DNA from 2 places in the Brevibacillus sp. FW306-2-1A-C05A genome. Region 1 is predicted to be linked to the other one. Evidence: riboswitches for the same ligand, from Rfam matches in the RefSeq annotation. Region 1 holds a riboswitch; the other holds the start of a gene.

Region 1 (7,400 bases):
AAGCGCAAGTGCAAAAAATCCCGTACATGCTGGTTATCGGGGAAAAAGAAGTGACAGACGGCACTCTGTCTGTACGCAGACGGGGAGTAGGCGATGAAGGCGCCATGACCGTTGATGAGTTCGTGGAAAAAATCCGCGCCGAAATCAACGAAATGAAGTAAAGCAAAAAGGGCAGTTCTCACCCGAACGGTGGGAACGGCCCTTTTGTTTTTGGCGAAAACGGTGGCGACAACTGCTACAGCTCATTTTCCAGACGGGTAAGCAGTGTTACGACTTCATGGGACGCCCGTTGAAGCTGCTCGTACGCTTCCTGGGCGCCGGCGAGATCCTCGGCCTGGTATTTTTCCACTGCCTGCTTGGCGTAAAAATGTACTAATTTGTGCGGCTCCTCCAGCTTTTTGAATGTCGGGTTGTTGCGCACAAGCGGCGGCAAGTCGCTGTAGTACCACGTCCCCAGTCGGCAGTGATGGTGCGAGGCCATTTCTGCGGCGACCAGGTTTTCCAAACCAAGGAACATGTTGTAAATTTTCCATTTCCACAGCAAATGATCCGTTTTGGCCACGCGCACGATGTCTTTGTAGCTCAATTTGACATTGATCGTAAAGAACGTCTTGCGGTACTCATCCATTTTCCGGCTCAGTTCGAGAATGATTTGCGCGGTGTCTTTGGCGATTTGCTGCGAATGTGTGCTCAGGTCAAAAATCGTGGAGTTGCGGTGGGCGATATCCGTGACAGAAGAAGCCTGTTCCTCGGTCATGGCGGCAATTTGCGAGGTGGATTGGCTGATTTCCTGCATGGTGGACACAATCTTGTTCAGGGCGACATCGGCGAACTGGGCTTCCCCGACGCTGCGCTCCACCAGCTTGCTCGTGCTGTCCATCTGCTCCGTCACTCGCTTCGAAACTTGTTGCAGCGACTCCATGTTGTCTGTGATCCGGCTGATCTGTTCTTTTGTATGCTCGGCCAGCTTGCGCACCTCAGTGGCTACGACTGCAAAGCCGCGCCCTTGCTCTCCGGCCCGGGCGGCCTCGATACTGGCGTTCAGCGCGAGCAGGTTGGTCTGCTCGGCGATTTCCCGAATGATGCGGATGACGTCCTGTGTCTGATGAATCTCCTGATTGAGCTGGTTTACCCTGCTCATGACCTCGACAAAGACGTGGCCCACCTGGCGGATGTCGCCGAGAGCGGCATTGATGATCTGTTTGCTCTGTTCAGCGGATTGCACCGCTTCGTCTGTCCCTTCCGCGACTTTGACCGCGTGGTTGGCGACTTCCTGAATCGAGGCGCTCATTTCTTCCGTTGCGGCGGTGACGCTGTGGCTTTCCTCGATCTGCTCGTCCATTCCCGAGATAAGCTGCTTCGTCGTGTCGAGCTGGGTCATATGGTTGAGCATGCCGGAGATGCCGAACAAAAACGATTTGAACGTCTCTTCCATATACACTTCCACAATCAGTTGCTGATCGAATGCTGCCAATTTTTGCACAGCGGTGACCATTTTCATCATCTGATGCGGCTGATTGCTCCATTTTTCCATCAAAATCGTGGTCATGATCTGAATCAGCAGATGGTGTGCAGAAATAAAATGATCGGCTGTCAGATGAATGCGGCTGTGAACTTGCCCGATGACAATTCTCGTTTTCACGTACTCATGGTTGACTTCTGCTGTGAGAAACTGCTCCAGGTGGACCTCCAAAGTTTTTTTCAACCGCTCCAGGCTGGAGTTGTCGAGGATGATCTTCTGGAGGTGGGGAACGTTAGTGATCGACTGGTAAAACTTGGATACGATCTCTGCTTTAAAGGGGTAAAGCGTGGTAGCAGCCTCTTTGACGTGCGCCAATGTATCCTGATCCACGCCCAAAAAAGACAGGCGCTCTTTCACGCGTTCGCCCACTTCGGTAATGTCAGTTGCGTGGGAAGCTTTCACATACTCATTCCATGGCTTTGCTTTCTTTGCAAAAAATTGCATGCAGACCTCCGAATTTTACATTTTATTGTTTTACTCAAAAATTGAGAAAGAGGGGGCGATTGCCATTGCTGCAGCTTGCCGTTTCTGAGCAGTGGACAAGGCCTTTGTTCTGGGATAAAATAAACCGACCCTACAACGAAAATAGGGTCGGTTGCACTACTCGCTCCCAGCCATTCAAGTGCCCACATACAAACGGCTGATCTTCGCTTTCCTTATTGAAGAGGAATATATAGAGCATAATATATAGTCATATTATCCTATGTTTATACAAAAGGGAATAGTCAAAAAAAACGGTTTGCACATTGGCGTGCACCGGGTCATTTTTCCGATTTTCATCGGCTTGCGACCGCTTTTGCAACAGCGAAAAGTGCAGGAACAGGAGCCGTTCGCAGGCGGAATATGGTACGCTAATAAAAAGCCGGAATCGCATGTTGGACATCAATACGAGACAAACTGGAGATAGAGTGGCATGCCAGGCTCAGCCAGGAAAAGGAGGGTGACCACCAGTGCTAGAGCAGATGCAAGTACGTGACACACGAAAGCGTCCTCTCCGTGATCTGCGCATTTCCGTGACAGACAAATGCAATTTTCGTTGCCGGTACTGTATGCCGGCTGAAATTTTCGGGCCGGAGTTTGAATTTTTGCCGCAGCACAAACTGCTGTCATTTGAAGAAATTACCCGCTTGACCCAAATATTCACAGCGCTCGGCGTGCGGAAAATCCGGATTACGGGCGGAGAACCGCTCGTGCGCAGGGATTTGCCTGAATTAATACGAATGATTCGAAAAATAGAGGACGTTCACGATATCGCCATGACGACCAATGGCTCGCTGCTCGCCCGCCATGCCCAGGCTTTGAAGGAAGCCGGGCTTGATCGCGTCACCGTCAGCCTCGACAGCCTGGACAACGAGCGGTTTGGCATGTTAAACGGCAGAGGCTATCCGGTGGATGCTGTGCTCGACGGGATTCGCGCGGCGGCGGAAGCGGGACTCGGGGTGAAAATCAACATGGTCGTCCAGCGCGGTGTCAACGACCAGGACATTTTGCCGATGGCCCGTTATTTCCGCGAGCAAGGCCATACGCTGCGCTTCATTGAGTTCATGGACGTAGGCAACAGCAACGGCTGGAAGCTCGATCAGGTCGTGCCTTCCAGCGAAATCGTCCGGATGATCGACGCAGAAATGCCGCTCGTCCCGGTCGAGGCGAACTACTTCGGCGAGGTCGCTTCGCGCTACCGCTACGAGGGGAGCGATCAGGAGATTGGGCTGATCTCGTCGGTGACACAAGCCTTTTGCTCTACCTGTACGCGGGCGCGGCTGTCGGCAGAGGGGAAAATGTACAACTGCCTGTTCGCCTCCGCCGGCTATGACTTGCGCGAGCCGCTGCGCAGCGGGCGAAGCGACGAAGAAATCCAGGAGCAGATTCGCGCGATCTGGGAAAAGCGCGACGAGCGCTATTCGGAAGAACGGCTGGACGAAACGCCGGGGCTGCAAAAGCGTCCGAAGGTGGAAATGTCCCACATCGGAGGATAAAAAGCGATAAGCCTTGACAAAGACAACTCTACCTTGTATTATAAGTTGCGTGTATAAACACTTCATACTTCGAGAACAAGCAGAGGCGCCCAGCTTCTCACCTGGGTCGACGTCCGACACGACTGTTGACAGGTAACTCTTATGCAAAGATCCTTGGATCTGATGAAATTGCTTAGGTGAGATATGTGCGGGCGCAGATGCGTTCGCACATTTTTGTTCCTTCTCGAAATTGACGGAGGTGGCAAGTATTAGCAAGGATCAAATGTTAATCAACGAAGCGATCCGTGCCCGTGAAGTCCGTTTGATCGGCGCTGACGGGAGCCAATTGGGAGTCGTACCCTTCAGGGAAGCGTTGCGCATTGCCCAGGAAGCCGAACTGGATCTGGTAAACGTTGCTCCGACAGCCAAACCGCCTGTATGCCGTATCATGGACTACGGAAAGTTCAAGTACGAGCAGGCGAAAAAGGAGAAAGAAGCACGGAAAAACCAGAAGATCATCGAGCTGAAAGAAGTGCGTTTTTCTTCTAACATCGAAGAACACGATTTTCAAACCAAGCTTCGCAACGTCCGCAAGTTCTTGGAGGATCACCACAAGGTGAAGTGTACGATCCGTTTCCGTGGACGTGAAATCACCCACTCCGAAATCGGGCTTGGCGTTATGGAGCGTGTAGCTGCTCAGTGTGAAGATCTCGCTACGCCTGAGCGTAAACCGAAGATCGAGGGCCGCAGCATGATTATGATTCTGGCTCCGAAAGCGGAAAAGTAAGATAGTAGTTTAGACAGGAGGACTTTTCAGATGCCTAAAATGAAAACCAACAAGGCTGCTGCAAAACGTTTCAAAAAGACTGGAAGCGGCCAATTGAAGCGCGACCGCGCATTTGGTAACCACATGTTCGCCAACAAAACGACTAAGCAAAAGCGCCACCTGCGCAAAGCTGCACTCGTTTCCAAAGGCGATCAAAAACGCATGGAGCAAATGCTCACTTACCTGTAAGTTTTCGCATCATTACACACATTACGCAGCATGAGCTCCCTAAGCGCCTAGCAGTAGGCCGCCATGCTGGAAAGACCAGGAGGAGTTTAGTATGCCAAGAGTAAAAGGTGGCATTGTTACACGCCGTCGTCATAAGAAAATCCTGAAGCTGGCGAAAGGATACTTCGGTTCCAAACATCGCCTGTTTAAATCCGCTAATGCGCAAGTAATGAAATCCCTGCTTTATGCATACCGCGATCGTCGTCAAAAGAAACGCGACTTCCGCAAACTGTGGATCACCCGTATCAACGCGCAAGCTCGCCTGAACGGTCTGTCCTACAGCCGTCTGATGCACGGCCTGAAAGTGGCTGGCATCGAAGTGAACCGCAAAATGCTGGCTGACCTGGCTGTGAACGACAAAGCTGCGTTCAACGAACTGGCAGCAGTTGCAAAAGGCAAACTGAACGCGTAAGCACATACGCAAAAAGCAAAGCCGATCTTTCCTGGTGGGGAAGGTCGGCTTTTTTTGCTTGTCGGAGAGGCTCTCCCCTATGAATGAACATCCGAAAAGCGCAAGGGCAGCAAGGAAACGCCATCGTTTTTTTAAAGAAAATGGACAACGGGCGTAGAGGCGGCTCCGTCTCAGGTTGGAGCAAAAAACAATCTCCCGTCCGTGTCGAGAGGATGGCTCCCTGCCGTACAATAAAAAGCGTCAAAGGAAAACATTGGATAGGAGAGAGTAGAGATGAAAAAACAAAAGTGGATGGTAATGATGGGTGCAACTGCGGTGGTCTGTTCGGCGCTGTTCGTTCCGGGAGCGTTCGCCAAAGAAAAGGATGATGCCTACGTAGCACCCGTCGTCTTCATCACAGGAGCACCGGCGGCACAAAATGTAGACCAGGCGAATCTCAACACGATTCCGACAGGCAGTTCGTTTATTTTCCCGGCAGCAAACAGTGACTCTGACAAAAAATAAGAGGGAGCAATCCGCGAGGAGCGATCGGGCTACAGGTCTGGTCGCTCTTTTCGTTTCTTTCGGTGCCGTCGCGGCAGTTTTGTCAGCAGGACGAATCGCCACTTCCTGCCTCCCGACATATGATGGTGGGGGAATCCTAGCAGGAAAGGAGTTTCGCTGATGAGCAATCGCCAGAGGATGGCGGACGAAGAGCTGCAAGTGTGGGCGTACCGGATGGAAGCCAAATCCCCGCAGGATGTGCTTGTTCTGGCGGTGGAACACTTCGCAGGCAACCTCGTCCTCGCCTCAAGCTTCGGTGCCGAGGATGTCGTGCTGATCGACATGCTGCACAAACTGGCCCCGACGATACCTGTTTTTTATCTCGATACGAACAAACATTTTCCCGAGACGTACGAGACGCGCGACAAGCTGGAGGAGCGGTACCAGACGAAATTTATCCAGGTGCTGCCCCAGATGACTCTGGCTGAGCAGGAGAAGAGCCACGGAGACAAATTGTGGGAGACAGACCCGAATCTGTGCTGCCAAATCCGCAAAGTAGAGCCTTTGACACGGGTGCTGTCCGGCTACGACGCCTGGATTACCGGCATTCGCCGCGATCAGGCGCCTACCCGCGCCAATGCGAAAAAAGTGGAATGGGACGATAAATTCAAGCTGGTGAAGTTCAACCCGCTCGCGGACTGGACGATGGACCAGGTGTGGGCATATATACACGCGAACGATGTCCCCTACAACCCTTTGCATGACCGCAATTATCCAAGTATTGGCTGCAGTGTTTGCACCCGGCCTGTCCAGTCAGGGCAGGACCCGCGCGCGGGCCGCTGGGCCGGCTTTGACAAGACCGAATGCGGCCTGCACAAGTAAGGGAACAAAAGGGAGGACACGCTATGCATACGATCTCGCCACACGGTGGGACGCTGATTGAACGGCTGGAAAGTCAGCCGGAAGCGATAACCAGAGCCGCTGGCAAAAAAGCAATCGTGGTCGATCAATGGACGTTGTCTGACATAGACTGCCTCGCCATTGGCGCCTTTTCCCCGCTGACAGGCTTTCTTTGCGAGGACGACTACCATTCCGTCGTGGAGCGGATGCGGCTCGCAGACGGGACGGTTTGGCCGCTGCCCGTGACGCTGGCAGTCGATGCGGCCGAGCACGCGGACATCGAGCCGGGGGATGCGGTATGGCTGCGCGGCGAAGATGGCGAAGACTACGCCATACTCCAGGTGCAAAGCCTCTACCAGCCCGATAAAGCCCGGGAGGCAAGACAAGTGTTTCGGACAGCGGACCGGGCGCATCCGGGAGTGAAAAAGCTGATGGAAAAACCGGGGCTGTACGTGGGCGGTCCGGTGCATGTGCTCAAGCGGCCGCAGCCCGAGCGGTTTGCCGAATATTATTTGACGCCGCGCGAGACGAGAGAGCTTTTTTCCCAAAACGGCTGGAAGAGCGTCGTCGGCTTCCAGACGCGCAATCCCGTCCACCGGGCGCACGAATACATTCAAAAGGCGGCAATGGAAATCGTCGACGGGCTTTTTCTCAACCCGCTGATGGGGGAAACCAAGTCAGATGACATCCCCGCGCAAGTGCGGATGAAAAGCTACCTCGCCCTGCTGGAAAACTACTACCCGAAAGAGCGCGTGCTGCTCGCGGCCTTCCCGGCGGCGATGCGCTACGCAGGTCCGAGAGAAGCGGTATTCCACGCGCTCGTCCGCAAAAACTACGGCTGCACGCACTTCATCGTAGGCCGCGATCACGCGGGCGTGGGCGATTACTACGGGACATACGACGCGCAGCACATCTTCTCTGCATTTGCGCCAGAGGAGCTGGGCATCCAGTTGCTGTTTTATGAGCACAGCTTTTATTGCACAGCCTGCCAAGGAATGGCGACGGCCAAGACGTGCCCACACGCTGCAAGCGAGCATCTGACGCTGTCCGGGACAAAAGTGCGCGCGCTTTTGC
Region 2 (7,400 bases), on a different contig from region 1:
AAAGCAGCGGTGTCCCGCGCATCACGTACACGTACGTGTGTGCCAGCCACGCCAGCGGCTTTACGCTGCTTTTTGCCATTAACGTAATGAGAAAGCCCAACGGGATCGAGAGCACGATGGCGATCAAAAACAGCAGGATCGTCATCTGCGCTCCTTCCAGCATCGGTTTTGTAATCGAAAGGATGTAGTCTGCGCTCATATTTCATGCTCCTATGTGGATTAGGCAGGCTTTGGCTTTCCTGGCAGGAGCCTGACCTTGTTTTTTCGTCGTGACATAAGCGTGGCTTCGCCCATCTTCCTGGCGAAGCCATCGTTTCTTTCATTATTTCAATACGCGATCCTCGCCAAACCATTTTTCCGAGATTTTCGCGGCGGTTCCATCCTGATTGAGCGCGTCGAGCGCCTTTTGCAGCTCGTTCAGCAGCGCTTCGTTGCCTTTTTTCACCCCTACGCCGTACTCTTCAGGAGACAACGATTCGTCCAACAATTTGAACGTTCCCTGATCTTTGGTCATGTAGTAATCCGCCACGACCTGGTCGATGACCACGGCATCGACGCGGCCGATTTTCAGGTCGCTCAAAGCCAGTACGTTGTCCGGGAACTCCGTGATCGTCTTCACCTGGTTTTTCAGCTCGCTTGCATTCAGAGCGTCAGCGGCAGAGGACAGCTTTTGCAGCCCGACAACTTTGCCAGACAAATCCGCGAGCTTCGTCATATCGGAATTGGCCAGCGTCACGACGACCTGCGCGTTTTTCAAGTACGGTTTCGTGAACAGCACTTTTTGTTTGCGCTCATCCGTAATCGTGTATCCGTTCCAGATCAGATCAATCCGGCCGCTGTTCAATTCAGATTCTTTGGAACCCCAGTCGATAGGCTGAAACTCGACCTGCTTGCCCATCTTTTCGCCAGCGGCGCGAGCGTAGTCGATATCGAAGCCGACCAGCTCGTTTTTCTCATCGCGGAAGCCCATTGGCGCAAATTTGTCGTCGATTCCGATAATCAGTTTATTGGCGTCAGCGCCTGTTTTCTCGCTGGAGCAGCCCACTACCAGTGAAAAGACAGCTCCGAAAAGCAGTGACAGCAAAGCAAATTTTTTCATCGTGATTCTCCCCCTAGTTCGGCTAGTCTCTATTTGTTTTTACTCTGATAAAGTGGTAATACGTTAACAAGGTATCATGATAGCACATCATCCAAAAAGAGTCGAGACTTTAGCAAAGAAAAGCGCACAGGAAAAGCATTCCTAAACAAAAAACGCCGGATTCCCCAGCGTTTTGCCTGTTCGCGCGCGAGACGGGCTTGCAGGCGCTTTCGTCCTGCAGCCGATCAGCAGATGCACGTCTTTCTTTTTTGTCCGATCTTGCCGCGCTCTTCGATTTTTTTGATAGACTCCGTCGCCAACGGGACCTTGCACGCCGTCTGGCCTACATCCACCTGGACTTTTCCGATCGCTTCCGCTGTCTGCACCGCTTCCGCATGCAGTTCCGTGACAGACGCGCCAACCGCGATGACAAACTGGTTCATGACATAGCGTACCCGGTTTCTTTCCTGATGGATCGTCTGCTTCACCCGCGCAAGCAAGGCGCTGATTTCCGCCAGGTCGAGCTGCTCGTCAGGCGTGATCGACAAGTAGTTGGCGTACGTGCTCCAGCCGCAAGCTGCAATCATCTCCTCCTCCGCTTCGATCCACTCCCGTACCAGCTCCAGGGCGAACGAGCTTTCGGCGGCAACACCCGCAACCGTGTACTCGGCCAGCATGTACCAGTACGCCTGCCTGACCCAGCTTTGCAGTTGTTCCTTCGTCACCGTCTGCGGGTCGATCGCCAGGCCCGCCAAATACATCGCGTCGTGATTGCCCGTCTCGTACAACGCTTGCACCAGCTTTTGATCGCGCTTGACTGCCTTCACCAGCTTTTTCATGTCGCCGATTCGCACGCCAAAAAACGGCTCCCTGGCACCATGGCGCATGAACGTCTTCTTCGTCTGCTCCGTGCCCAACGCTTCCAACTGTTGCATGACTTCTTCCACGGTCATTCGCGTCCGCCTCCCTTTTTTCCTAGTTTACCCATTTTCCGGCTGCTTTCTCCCTGCTACAAGAGCGGGAAAAGGTAGCGCAAGATCATGATCGAAACCATCCCGACGACAACCGTGCCCAGCAGGCTGCGGGTCACGATCGCAACCAGAAACGTCGGAATCGCCGCCAATAGCTCGACATTGGCTAGTAGCGACAACTTTCCCTCCTGCAAAAACAGCTCCTGCCCGACCAGTGCAGCCATGACCGCGATCGGCACGTAATGCAGCCAGCGGACGCCCCACGCGGGAAGCTCCATGCGCGACAGCACCATCAAGGGCAGCACCCGCGGCAAAAACGTGACCAGCGCACTGCCTACAATAATGAGGAAGATATCCCATCTCACTTCCATCTTTCGATCACCATCCCGATTGTCGATGCGCACAGCGTAGCTACGATGACGCCAAGGTTGCCCGGATACAAGACAGACACGCCTACAGCAATGACGACTGCGCTGATGGCGACGACGATATCGAGCCGGATTTGCTTGCGGCTCATCATCGCCAGCACCAGCAAGCCGATAAACATCGCCGGCAGAGCGAAATCAAGGCCCAACTGCTCGGGATTGGCGATCCACTGTCCGAAATAGGCTCCCGCCAAATTGGCCGCAATCCAGTTCAGGTAAGCCGTCACATTCAAACCGTGCATCCATTTTTCGTCGATCTGCTTGCGCTTCGCCGCCTCGTTGATCGCAACCCCGAACGTCTCGTCTGTCAGAAGCGAACCGACGAGCATGTTCCGAAACGCCGTCAGATGGCGGAAGTAGGGCGACAGAGCCGCGCTTAGCAAAATATGCCGCAAATTCACAAACAAAATCGTAATGATAATTCCCATCGCCGAGCTTCCTGCGGCAATCATGCCCGCAGCAATAAACTGCGCCGAGCCTGCGTACAGCAAAATGCTCATCAAGGCAATTTCCATGATGCTCAGCCCAGCGGTCTTTTCCAGCACACCTGCCGCAAACCCGATGCTCAAATACCCGAGCAAGGTTGGAATGCAATCCTTGACCCCCTGCATGAAGCTTCCCTGCTCACCCGCGTTCGACAATGCTTCTACTTGCAGTTGTTCTCGCCCCACTGCTTCTCCCTCACTCTCTCTTTATTTCACTCCGGCTTGCGCGCTTGCCTCCTGCTTCGCTCCGCTTACTTGAATCTCTTCCCGGTGACCACCTGGTACAAGTCCGGCTTGCTGCGCCAGAGCGCTTCGACCTTATCCGGGCCGAGCACCTTTGTCACTTCCGCAAACATAATATCGTGGCGAATGTACTCGACAGCGACCAGAACGAGCGCCGGATCCTTCGTCTTGACCGCCCAGGCAGCCGTATTTGGCGTGAAGTTGGCGATCAGCACTTCCTCCAGATCACGCGCGACGATTGTAAGATGCCCGCCCATCCGTTCCTCGGCCACATCAGGCGCCATATAGTCATGGTGATACGTCGTCCCTACGCGCGTCTCTTGCTGTCCAAACAAAACGGTAAAGACGGAAATCCCTTCTTCGGTTCGTCTGTCCACCGCCTCCTGGATAAAAGGCACCTGAGGCTCCCAGATCGACAGCCACACTTCCTCGCCAGCCTGCTCGATCATTTGCCTCATTTCCATGAGCACCAGCTCGTCACCGCTAATTCGCCGAATGACGTCGATCTCTTGCTCGGACTCTAAGGCCGACAAGTTTTTTTCCAAATAGTCGAAGGACGCTTCGAACTGCCCGCGCAGCCTGCGGACCAGCTCTCTTGCTGGCAGCGGCGCATACGTGACAGGCTCGGAAGGCACGGTGTAAACAGCCCCTTTGTCAACGAGCTTGCCCACGACTTCGTAAATCATGGAGCGCGGCACGCCAGAGCGTTTGCTGATTTCGTATCCGGTGATCGGAGAGTGCTTGAGCAGACTGATGTAAGCCTTGCACTCGTACTGGGAAAATCCGAGCTTTTGCAATTCCTTGTATATGTCTTCCATCCCGACCTCTTAGTAGTTAGTTTTATACTCACTATAGGTTCAGGTTCGTTCCTTTGTCAATGTGCTTTTCCCGGCACAAGCGAAAATAAAAAAAACCCTCCGTGAACGAGGGCCTTTTTGGCAAGCAAGCAGCCTAAGCGAGATCGCGCACTTTAATGTAAGAAACGTTTCTTACATTAATCACGATGTCATCGTATTGCAGCCACCCATCCTTTTGGTTGGCGACCATTTGGATGATTTCTTCCGGCTCGGTTGTCTCGATCTTAACCAGCTCGCCACCGGAAAAGTGAAACTCAATCGTTTTGGCCTGACTCATTTTCGCATCCCTCCTGTTCTTTCTAGTTATCGGACGGATGGTAAATTTTTGTTACGCACCAGGCGCAAGTAGCTGAGTCGGCCATTGGCAAAAGTCCCGGCACAACCTGACTATATTCCTATCTTTTCTCTGTTTTTCCTCGCATCTTTCTCTGTCCAAACTACCAATTTGGAGCGGACTATTTATGAACAATCGGTTACTTTACCCTACCAAAACTTGACAAGATTGTTTCTCTTGGATTATATTTTGCATAATTCGACACTTCTATACATTTTTCGCAAATGAATGACAAAGGCAAAGTCATCGAAAGGTGGCGACGCAAAACCACGGGTCTAAAGTCTTTGACCATGACAGCCGGGTTGCCATACATCATGAGCATAGCAGGAAGATGATGGTGACTTTGGGCTATTTCCGCATGGGGAATGGCCTTTTTTATGCTCACATGGAAGAAAGGAGGCGCCATTTTATCGATCAACACTAGACTTGTACATGAAAAAACAAAGAGAGAGAAAAATGGAGTGGAGTATTATGTACAAACTGGTTGATTCAGCACAATCTTTGGCTCTTTTCCATCAAATCAAGGAAAGTGTCTGGACCTCAATGGGCTTCGAGATGGAATACGCCAAAGATGGTTCCGACGTCTATCTTTTGTTGTCGGATGAGGACGAACCAGGCGGGACTTTTGAATTTACACCACATGAAAAATCTTCTGCTTATCTGCAAAATTTGTTTCAGGATGTTTTGACGAGCGATATGAAAGTTGTCGAAGTGGACAGTTTCGCTGTCTTGCCCAAGTTCCGCGGAAAGCTGGGACGATGGGGAGTTGCCCTCATGATCGATTATGCAGAAAAACACGGATATACGCATGCAGTCGGTTTGGCAGATCCGGCTTTTTTTCAGTTGATTAACCGTAAATACAACGTCAGAGCGACGCAAGTGAAAGAGATGGTCTTCTACAAAGGGGCGAATGCCATTCCGACCGTCTTCCACCTGCAAGAAGCCTATTTGAACAAGGACAAGCCCGAATTTGCCTGGTATCAAGAGCTTTGCAAACAAATAAAAGTTGAGGTTAGCTGACATGGAACTCTTACAAAGAAGAAATAACTGGGTGGTCATTGTTTTTGCGAGCATCATTACCATCGTCCAGATCGTGAACCTCATCATGGGGGTTCCGTTCTCCTTCGTTTTAACCGTGCTGGGGATTTTGTACGGGGTGCTCGCACCTTTTGCCTACCTTTCCAACCGGCCAGCCTGGCGGGACAAGATGGCTCCCTTCATGAAGTTTTTCAACTTCGCTGTCATCGGCATTTTCATGTTCGTCATCGTGGGACTCGATCCTTGGCTGGTCAACATCATGACGATCATGTTCTTCGTCGCGGTCATGGGCATTTATCAGGACAAACTGATTAACATCTTGACCATCATCGCAGCCATGGGGATCGTCACCTACTATTTCCTGACGAACGGCGAAGCGATTTTCTACACGTCCGATCCTGTTCATTTGATGTACTACTTGCTGGCCTTCTGCTTCGTATCGGCGACAAGCATGATGCACGCAGTTTTCAACAACAAGCTGCAGCGGGAAAGCGAGGAGCAAAAGCAGCAAGCGATCGCCTCCAAAGAGTCGCTGCAGCGCATTTTGGACCAGATCAACGAATCGCTCAACTCCGTCCAGGAATATCAGGAGAATTTGAACAAGGTTACAGATGGCGTCAACGTCCGCGCGGTGGAGACAGTGGCTGCCCTTCAGGAGATCATGCGCTCCTTCTCGATCCAGACCGACAACACCAACGAGTTGCGCCGCGAGATGGGCACGACCAACCTCCAGGTAGAGGACATGACCCGCTCCGTGACCGAAATGCACGAATACGTAGAATCGACCAAAGAAGCGACCAATGAAAGCAGCAAGCGCATCAGCAACATCGGCAACGACTTCGAGCGCTTTATCAAGGACATTCAAGGCACGAACAAGCTGATCCAAGAGCTGAACAAAGAAACGGAATCCATTGAAAAAATCATCCAAACGATTTCGGAAATTTCGGCACAGACCAACCTGCTGGCGCTCAATGCGACCATCGAGGCTTCCCGTGCAGGCGAGCATGGTCGCGGCTTTGCCGTCGTAGCGGACGAGGTGCGCAAGCTGGCCGAATCTTCCAAGCTGTCCTCCGAATCAATCTCTACCTTGTTGATGACGATTCGCGAAAAAATGAAGCTCGTCTCCGACATGATCTCCGAGTCCCAACTGTCGTTTGAGAAAAACAGCGAAGGGATCATGGAGGTTCAGGAAATGTTTACGAACGTGGACAACTACATGCACAACTTCGCCGAGAAAACGAAAAATCTGCAAGAGTTCATCGTCCACGTCCACAGCATGATTCAGGAAGTCAACGCCAAAGTCGAGGTCAACGCAGACATCACCGACAAAAACAAGGAAAGCCTCGAAGAAGTCCTCGTGCTCGTCTCCGAGCAAAAAGAGGAAATCGTCAAAGTATCCGGCGGCTTCGAAAAGATCGAGCAACAAATTCGCGGTTTGAATACGTAAGCAGCAAAGCTGGCTGGATTTTTATGCAACTGCCCTCTCTTTTGTAGAGGGCGGTTTTTTTGCGTGCATGTCTGGATAATTGTGGAATCGGCGAGATTTTTTTATAAAATTCATTTTTCTACATAGCATGTCCCGCCTGTATCGCTTATAATACACATGGAATTTTTACAGTTCTCTTCCATCGTGAATCGATCCAACGCAAAGAGAGGCCTAAGCCATATGCCTGTTTTTCATCGTTTTCCAACGAGCCAGGGGAAAAAGATTGGTTTGACTACCCTTTTGACGGGTCTTGTTTCCTTGTCCATTCTGTTGACGCTGACGATTCTTCTCGTAGCCTCGTATCAATCGAAAAAGAAGTCGCTGATTGATACGACTCTCACTCTTAACTATTCGAGCGCAAGCAAAATGAGCCAAATGATCGACTCCCTGTTCCTATCCATGCGCAGCAGCCTGCGCTATTCCGCCACCGTTTTAATCGACCATCCCTCACGGACGCAACAAGAAGCCATCGAACATCTGGAG

What was found. Region 1 has a riboswitch for cyclic di-GMP ahead of AC3WJN_RS08885 (methyl-accepting chemotaxis protein). Riboswitches for the same ligand answer to the same signal wherever they lie in the genome.
Region 2: linked by a shared signal. The riboswitch ahead of AC3WJN_RS07305 (GNAT family N-acetyltransferase) and the one ahead of AC3WJN_RS08885 (methyl-accepting chemotaxis protein) in region 1 are both predicted to bind cyclic di-GMP.

The regions. Positions count from the first base shown of each region.
Region 1 is NZ_JBYSWV010000009.1:89,178-96,577, reverse strand. It holds gene thrS (threonine--tRNA ligase) at 1-161, shown strand, start outside; gene AC3WJN_RS08885 (methyl-accepting chemotaxis protein) at 236-1,966, opposite strand; cyclic di-GMP riboswitch class II at 2,103-2,186, opposite strand; gene moaA (GTP 3',8-cyclase MoaA) at 2,485-3,498, shown strand; gene infC (translation initiation factor IF-3) at 3,761-4,264, shown strand; gene rpmI (50S ribosomal protein L35) at 4,295-4,492, shown strand; gene rplT (50S ribosomal protein L20) at 4,584-4,943, shown strand; gene AC3WJN_RS08860 (hypothetical protein) at 5,217-5,447, shown strand; gene AC3WJN_RS08855 (phosphoadenylyl-sulfate reductase) at 5,607-6,308, shown strand; gene sat (sulfate adenylyltransferase) at 6,332-7,400, shown strand, end outside.
Region 2 is NZ_JBYSWV010000007.1:2,543-9,942, reverse strand. It holds gene AC3WJN_RS07340 (amino acid ABC transporter permease) at 1-199, opposite strand, end outside; gene AC3WJN_RS07335 (amino acid ABC transporter substrate-binding protein) at 323-1,099, opposite strand; gene AC3WJN_RS07330 (DNA alkylation repair protein) at 1,324-2,031, opposite strand; gene AC3WJN_RS07325 (AzlD domain-containing protein) at 2,088-2,420, opposite strand; gene AC3WJN_RS07320 (AzlC family ABC transporter permease) at 2,411-3,085, opposite strand; gene AC3WJN_RS07315 (TrmB family transcriptional regulator) at 3,211-4,020, opposite strand; gene AC3WJN_RS07310 (hypothetical protein) at 4,154-4,336, opposite strand; cyclic di-GMP riboswitch class I at 4,620-4,703, shown strand; gene AC3WJN_RS07305 (GNAT family N-acetyltransferase) at 4,865-5,413, shown strand; gene AC3WJN_RS07300 (methyl-accepting chemotaxis protein) at 5,415-6,878, shown strand; gene AC3WJN_RS07295 (sensor domain-containing diguanylate cyclase) at 7,098-7,400, shown strand, end outside.